Cystobacter fuscus: one gene and its partner. Each later gene encodes a partner of the first gene's protein in a complex. Links are inferred from orthologs where the notes say so. Each region holds a gene or a part of one and is shown on either strand. Other genes may lie near its edges.

Evidence for each region.
Region 2: the proteins of uvrA (region 1) and mfd are in contact, whole or in part, in a crystal structure (PDB 4DFC), measured with the Escherichia coli proteins. The link is inferred for Cystobacter fuscus from one-to-one orthologs.

What each region holds. Positions count from the first base shown.
Region 1 is NZ_CP022098.1:3,596,493-3,599,982, reverse strand. Bases 1-3,425 are described here. They hold uvrA (excinuclease ABC subunit UvrA), read left to right. Parts: upstream 1-339; coding sequence 340-3,225; downstream 3,226-3,425. Other genes in these bases: CYFUS_RS14860 (thioester reductase domain-containing protein), read right to left, coding at 3,232-3,425; CYFUS_RS14870 (metallophosphoesterase family protein), read right to left, coding at 1-114. In the rest of the region: more of CYFUS_RS14860, read right to left, coding at 3,426-3,490. UniProt on the Escherichia coli protein: The UvrABC repair system catalyzes the recognition and processing of DNA lesions. UvrA is an ATPase and a DNA-binding protein. A damage recognition complex composed of 2 UvrA and 2 UvrB subunits scans DNA for abnormalities.
Region 2 is NZ_CP022098.1:1,661,353-1,665,567, reverse strand. Bases 66-4,215 are described here. They hold mfd (transcription-repair coupling factor), read left to right. Parts: upstream 66-433; coding sequence 434-4,015; downstream 4,016-4,215. Other genes in these bases: CYFUS_RS06950 (hypothetical protein), read left to right, coding at 116-319. Outside these bases: CYFUS_RS06955 (c-type cytochrome), read left to right, coding at 1-54. UniProt on the Escherichia coli protein: Couples transcription and DNA repair by recognizing RNA polymerase (RNAP) stalled at DNA lesions. Mediates ATP-dependent release of RNAP and its truncated transcript from the DNA, and recruitment of nucleotide excision repair machinery to the damaged site.

The DNA.
Region 1 (3,490 bases):
CAAGTCCACGGGACGACGGCGCGCCTCCTCGAGCGCGTCGAGCCATGCCTCCACCCGGTGGAAGCGACCATGGATGTCTCCCACACCAACCACCAGGAGTGAGTCCGGAGCCATCGTGCCCACCACCCTGCCCGGCCATCCACGCCCTGTCGAGATCCATCCCCAGGCCTTGTGTCAGATCGTGTTCAGGGTGTGGGAGCGCTGCCCCGTCCGCCTGCCCTGCCCTCTGGCGGGCCCCTGGATTCGGGTTGAAACACGAACCGTTGAGGACCATCCCAACCCGTGCGCGCGCCCACATTCCCCCCACTGCGCGCCCTTTCAGTGCTAGACCGCGCCCCTATGTCCGAGCCCGACACCCTCTCCATCCGTGGAGCCAAGGAGCACAACCTCAAGAACATCTCCCTGGACATCCCCAAGAAGAAGTTGGTGGTGTTCACCGGCGTCTCCGGATCCGGGAAGAGTTCACTCGCGTTCGATACCCTCTACGCCGAGGGGCAGCGGCGCTACGTGGAGAGTCTGTCGGCCTATGCCCGGCAGTTCCTCGGACAGATGGAGAAGCCCCGGTACGACACCATCCGCGGCCTGTCGCCCACCATCTCCATCGAGCAGAAGGCGGCCAGCAACAACCCCCGCTCCACCGTGGGCACCGTCACCGAGGTGCATGACTACCTGCGCGTGCTCTACGCCTCGGTGGGTGTGCAGCACTGCCCCAACTGCGGCCAGCGCGTGGGCAAGCAGAGCGCCCAGCAGATCGTCGACACGCTCATGGGCTCGCCCGCGGGCACCAAGGCCATGGTGCTCGCTCCGGTGGTGAGCAACCGCAAGGGCGAGCACAAGGACATCCTCACCGAGGCGCTCAAGCGCGGCTTCTCTCGCGCGCGCATCGACGGCAAGGTGAAGAGCCTGGAGGAGAAGATCGAGCTGGACAAGAAGTCCAAGCACGACATCGCGCTCGTCATCGATCGGGTCACCATCAAGCCCGAGGGCAAGCAGCGGCTGACGGACTCGGTGGAGACGGCGCTGCGCGAGGGCAAGGGCCTGCTCATCCTCACCAACGAGACGGGAGACCCCGCGAGCGACCGCGTCATGAGCGAGCTCAACGCGTGCCACGCCTGCGGCCTGTCCTTCGGCGAGCTGACGCCCTCCTCGTTCTCCTTCAACAACCCGCTGGGCATGTGCTCGGACTGCAACGGCCTGGGCACCAAGGCGGAGATGGACCCGGAGCGCATCGTCCCGGACGGCTCGCGCACCATCCGCGAGGGCGCGGTGGAGCCGTGGGCCAACAGCATGAACCGGGGCGAGGGCTGGACGGCGGACTTCGTGGACAGCCTCGCCAACGCCTTCGGCATCGACCTGGACACGCCCTACGCGAAGCTGCCCGCCAAGGCGAAGAAGATCCTCATGTACGGCGTGGACGGCAAGAGCTTCAACGTGAAGTGGGGCGATGGCGGCAACTACGAGATGGAGTGGGAGGGGCTCGTCAACAAGCTGATGCGCAGCTTCAAGACGACCACCTCCGAGGCCGCGCGCACCTACTACCAGAAGTTCTTCAGCGACAAGCCCTGCCCCACGTGTGACGGCGCGCGCCTCAAGCCGGAGAGCCGGGCGGTGAAGGTGCATGGCCGCTCCATCGTGGAGCTGAGCCAGCTGACCATCGGGGACGCGCTGCGCTGGCTCAAGGAGCTGAAGCTCACGGAGACGGAGCGGAAGATCGCCACCGAGCTGCTCAAGGAGATCCGCAGCCGCCTGGGCTTCCTCGTGGACGTGGGCCTGAACTACCTGACGTTGGATCGCACCGCGTCCACGCTGTCTGGCGGCGAGAGCCAGCGCATCCGGCTCGCCTCGCAGATGGGCAGCGAGCTCACGGGCGTCATCTACATCCTCGACGAGCCGTCCATCGGCCTGCACCAGCGAGACAACGGCAAGCTGCTCGGCACGCTCAAGCGCCTGCGCGACCTGGGCAACTCCGTCGTCGTGGTGGAGCACGACGAGGAGACGATGGAGGAGGCGGACTACCTGGTGGACTTCGGCCCCGGCGCGGGCGAGCTGGGGGGCCAGGTGGTGGCCGCGGGCACGCCGGCCGAGGTGATGGACAACGAGAAGAGCCTCACCGGCGCGTACCTCTCCGGCCGCAAGGAGATCGAAATACCGTCCCAGCGCCGGGCTCCGGGCAAGAACAAGGTGACCATCCAGGGCGCCCGGGAGAACAACCTCAAGGACGTGACGGTGGACATCCCCCTGGGCCTGTTCGTGGCCGTCACAGGCGTGTCCGGCGCGGGCAAGTCCACGCTCATCAACGAGATCCTCTACCCCGCCGCGGCGCGCGCGCTCTACGAGAGCCGGGAGGTGCCGGGCAAGCACAAGGCGGTGCTCGGGCTGGAGAACCTGGACAAGGTCATCGACATCGACCAGCGGCCCATCGGGCGCACGCCGCGCAGCAACCCGGCGACGTACACGAAGCTCTTCGACAGCATCCGCGAGGTGTTCGCCCTGACACCGGAGGCGCGCGCGTTCGGCTACACCGCCGGGCGCTTCTCCTTCAACATCAAGGGCGGGCGCTGCGAGGCGTGCGAGGGAGATGGCGTGAAGCTCGTGGAGATGCACTTCCTCGCGGACGTGTACGTGCCGTGCGAGGTGTGCGGCGGCAAGCGCTTCAACGAGGCCACGCTCCGGGTGCGCTACAAGGGCAAGAACATCGCCGAGGTGCTCGACATGAGCGTGCGCGAGGCGATGCAACTGTTCGCCGCGCACAAGGACATCATGCGCGTGCTCCAGACGCTGGAGGACGTGGGCCTGGGCTACATCCGGCTGGGGCAGAGCTCGCCCACGCTGTCGGGCGGCGAGGCGCAGCGCATCAAGCTGGCGCGGGAGCTGGCGCGCGTGGCCACCGGCCGCACGCTCTACATCCTCGACGAGCCCACCACCGGCCTGCACTTCGAGGACATCCGCAAGCTCTTGCAGGTGCTCAACCGGCTGGTGGAGGCGGGCAACACGGTGCTCGTCATCGAGCACTGCCTGGACGTCATCAAGAGCGCGGACTGGGTGATCGACATGGGCCCCGAGGGGGGAGCGGCCGGAGGACAGCTGCTCGCCACGGGGACGCCGGAGCAGGTGGCCGAGGTGAAGGAGAGCCACACCGGGCGCTACCTGAAGTACGTGCTGACGAAGAAGCGACGCCACCGCGTGGGCCAGCGGCCCCCCGAGGTGGCGTCTCCCGCCGCCTAGCACGCGTCAGCGGCGCGCCGACCCACCCACCGCCCGCGCCGCGTACCGGACCAGCAGCTCCGGCGTGAAGGCGGGACAGCCCACGCCGTTGTCCTTCAGGACCGTCTGGGTCTGCTCGCAGCCGAGGATCGCCACGCGGTCGCGCGCCAGGCGGTCGAGGATCGTCCTTCCGTCCTCGGCGTTGGGCGTGAAGAGCGGACGGACCGGGGCGAGCGCATTGGGCTCCCGCCGGTCGATCGCGCCGAGCAGCATCCGCAGCCACTCC
Region 2 (4,215 bases), 1.9 Mb from region 1 along the record:
CCTCAACAGATCGACGCCCTCGTGGCGTACGTCCGCGGGTTCCAGAAGAGCTGATCCGCCCGGGGCTGAATATCTCCGTGGACCCCGGCGTCCTCGCCGGCCAGGAGGCACACCCATGCGCACGCTGACCTTTGCCCTCGTCTCCCTGCTCGCCCTGACCTTCGCCTCGCGGTTGTCCGACCGCTCGGCCGCTCGCCCGGGCCCGGCGGACGCCCAGCCCACGGGCACCTCGCTGTCCAAGGGCGGTGGGAACGGTGAAAAGGACGGGGGGAGCGGAGGGGATGACGACGACGAGGACTTCCACGTGGTGCACGCGTAGGTGGTCGGACGCCTGGGACTCTGGGTGACCTCCACCCATCGCTTCCCGCGCTCTTCCGTTGACCCCCCGGAGTTCGGCTCCTAATTACCGGAAGGCGCTTGCTCGCACCTCCGGATGGACACTCCTTTTACCCAGAAGCTTGATGCGGAGGGCCTCCGAGCGCCTCCAGTGGCCGGTGACCCCGTGGCGCGCGTCGTGGAGCTGCTGCGCCCCGGCCAGCGCGTCCGTACCCAGGGACTGCAGGGGGCGGCTCGCGGCCATGCGCTCGCCCGGCTGCTACGTACCCTCAAGGCGCCCCTGGTGTGCATCGCTCCCGACGAGGAGGCCGCGGACGCCCTCGCCCACGATCTCGCCTTCTTCCTGGGAGGCCCGGGCACGCCCCGCGAGCCCCGCGTCCTGCGGCTCCCCGCGGACGAGATCCTCCCCTACGACGAGCTGTCCCCGGACGCGGACGTCGTCGCGGACCGGCTCGGCGCGCTCTTCCACCTGAACCAGGGCACGCGCTTTCCCGCGCTCGTGCTGTCCCTGCGCGGGCTCTTGCGCAAGGTGCTGCCCCCCAAGGTGATGAAGGAGCTGTCCGAGCGGCTGTCCGTGGGTCAGGACTTCGATCGCGACGAGCTGGCGCGCAAGCTCGCCAACATGGGCTACCAGTCCAGCCCCCTCGTCGAGGACCTGGGCACGTTCTCCGTGCGCGGCGGCCTCGTCGATATCTTCGGCCCGCTCCACGACAAGCCCATCCGCATCGAGTTCTTCGGCGACACCATCGAGTCCATCCGCGTCTTCGATCCGGAGACCCAGCGCACCGTGGACTCGCTCAAGGAGATCATCCTCCTGCCCGCGCGCGAGGTCATCTTCTCCGAGCAGACGCGCGGACACGCCGAGGCGGCCGCGCGCGCCGTGGCCGATCGCATCAACCTGCCCACCACGAAGCTGCGCGAGCAGCTCGACGCCCTCCACGAGGGACTGCCCGGCTTCGGGCTCGAGGGGCTCCTGCCCGGCTTCTTCCCGGGAGGACTCGGCACCGTCTTCGACTACCTGGCGCAGTGGAGCGCCGAACCGCTCTTCTACCTGGATGATCCGCTGAGCCTCGAGCGCGCCGCCGAGGACCTGTGGGCCGACCTCGCGCGCGCGTCCCAGTCCGCCAACGAGCGCCAGGAGCTCACCCTGCCCCCCGAGGAGCACTTCCTCACCCGGGAGCAGGCCGAGCAGCGGCTGCGCGCCTTCCGGGTAATGGAGGGCGGAGGCCTGTCGCTCTCCCAGGGCGAGCCCCCCGTGCTCTTCCCCTACGGCACGACGCAGGACGTGCGCGAGGCCATCCTGGCGCACCACGGAGAGGAGGGCGCGCTCACCCCGCTCATCGAACGGCTCCAGCGCTGGAGAGACAACCACATCCCCTGCGCCGTGGCGTGCGGCACTCTGAGCCAGGCGGACCGGCTCAAGCGCCTGCTGCTCGACCGCAACGTCATGGTGCGCGTGCACACCGAGCCGCTCGCGGACGCCGCCCGGCTCTACGATCCCGCCATCTCCGCCCATCTCTTCACGCTCGAGGTGAGCCACGGCTTCGTGGACCCGGGAGCCGGGGGCTTCGCGCTGCTGTCGGACGAAGAGATTTTTGGAGCCCGCTCGCGCCGCCGTGCGCGGCGCTCCAAGAGCCTGGATGCCTTCGCCGCGGGCTTCAAGGATCTCAAGGAAGGCGACCTCATCGTCCACACCGACTTCGGCATCGGGCGCTACCAGGGCCTGACGAAGATGCAGGTGAACAACGTGCCCGGGGACTTCCTCGTGCTCGAGTACGCGGGCAAGGACAAGATCTACCTGCCCGTGGGGCGCATGCGGCTCATCCAGAAGTTCACCGGAGGCGACCCCGCCCAGGTGACGCTGGACAAGCTGGGCACCACGTCCTGGGAGAAGACGAAGAAGAAGGTCAAGGAGCAGCTGCTCAAGATGGCGGCGGAGCTGCTCAACATCGCGGCGGCGCGCCGAGCGCACCCGGGCCACGCCTTCACGCCGCCGGACCGTTACTTCGCCCAGTTCGAGGCGGACTTCGAGTTCGAGGAGACACCCGACCAGGCCAAGGCCATCGAGGACGTGCTCGCGGACATGCAGAAGAGCGAGCCGATGGACCGGCTGGTCTGCGGTGACGTGGGCTATGGCAAGACGGAGGTGGCCATGCGCGCCGCCTTCAAGGCCACGTTGGATCGCAAGCAGGTGGCGGTGCTGGTGCCCACCACGGTGCTGGCGCAGCAGCACTACCTGTCGTTCAAGAAGCGCTTCAAGGACTACCCCGTCACGGTGGAGGTCATCTCCGGCCTGAAGAAGCCCGCCGAGGTGCGAGAGCTGCTCAAGCGCGCCAAGGAGGGCAAGGTGGACGTCCTCATCGGCACGCACAAGCTCCTGGGCGGGGACGTGGCGTTCAAGGACCTGGGGCTCTTGGTGGTGGACGAGGAGCAGCGCTTCGGGGTGAAACACAAGGAGCAGATCAAGCGGCTGCGCTCGCAGGTGGACGTGCTGACGCTGTCGGCCACGCCCATTCCGCGCACGCTGCACATGGCGATGTCGGGCGTGCGGGAGATGAGCATCATCGCCACGCCGCCGCAGGACCGGCGCGCCATCCGCACCTTCGTGATGAAGTACGACCCGGCCACCATCAAGGAGGCCATCGAGCGGGAGATCGCCCGTGGCGGCCAGGTCTTCTTCGTGCACAACCGCGTGGAGTCACTGCCCGCCACCGAGACGCGGCTGCGCGAGCTGGTGCCGCAGGTGAGCATCGGCGTGGCGCACGGGCAGATGGGCGAGGGGCAGCTCGAGAAGGTGATGCTCGACTTCACCGAGAAGAAGTACCAGGTGCTGTTGTGCACGAGCATCATCGAGAGCGGCATCGACATCTCGAGCGCCAACACGATGATCGTCGACCGGGCGGACACGTTCGGGCTGGCGCAGCTCTACCAGTTGCGCGGACGCGTGGGGCGCTCGCGCGAGCGTGCCTATGCGTACCTGCTGGTGCCGGCGCGCAAGACGGTGACGAAGGACGCGCAGCGGCGGCTGGAGGTGCTGCAACGCTTCACCGAGCTGGGGGCGGGCTTCTCCATCGCCAGCCATGACCTGGAGATCCGCGGTGCGGGCAACCTGCTGGGTGCCGAGCAGTCGGGCTCCATCTCGGCCATCGGCTTCGACATGTATGCGCAGTTGCTCGAGGAGGCGGTGTCCGAGGTGCGGGGCGAGCCACCCCAGGTGAGCATCGAGCCCGAGGTGACGCTGCCCATGGCGGCGCTCATTCCGGACGACTACGTGGCGGACGTGCACCAGCGGCTGGTGTTCTACAAGCGCTTCAGCCAGGCGGGCACGCCAGACGAGGTACAGGACCTGCGCTCGGAGCTGGTGGACCGCTTCGGCGAGGCGCCGGACGAGGTGGACAATCTCTGCGAGCAGGCACTGGTGAAGATCGACATGCGCGAGCTGCGCTTGCGTGGGTTGGAAGGTGGACCGGGCCGACTGTCGGTGATTCTGGGCGGAGACGCGCTGCTGGATGGAGCGAAGCTGCTCGCGCTGGTGCAGAAATCCAAGGGCTACTACCGGCTCACTCCGGACATGAAGCTGCTGGTGAAGCTCGGCGCCGAGGTGAAGGGCCCCGCGCTCATCGCCGAGGCCAAGAAGGTGATGCGCGACCTCTTCACCTGCGCCCAGCCGCAGCATTAGGGCTATGCTCGCGCATGCGCCTGCTCCGTTTGAGTGGCTCTCCCACAGGTTGTGGGATTCCCATGCGCTCGTTCGACTGGCTTCACGAGGGTGGCCGTCCTATCAGCGGCTGCGGAACCACATGAAATGCGGTGGAGCCACTCAAACGAGGCAGGATCAGTTCCTGGAGGGCGGCGCCAATGAGGCGTACGCATGGCCAG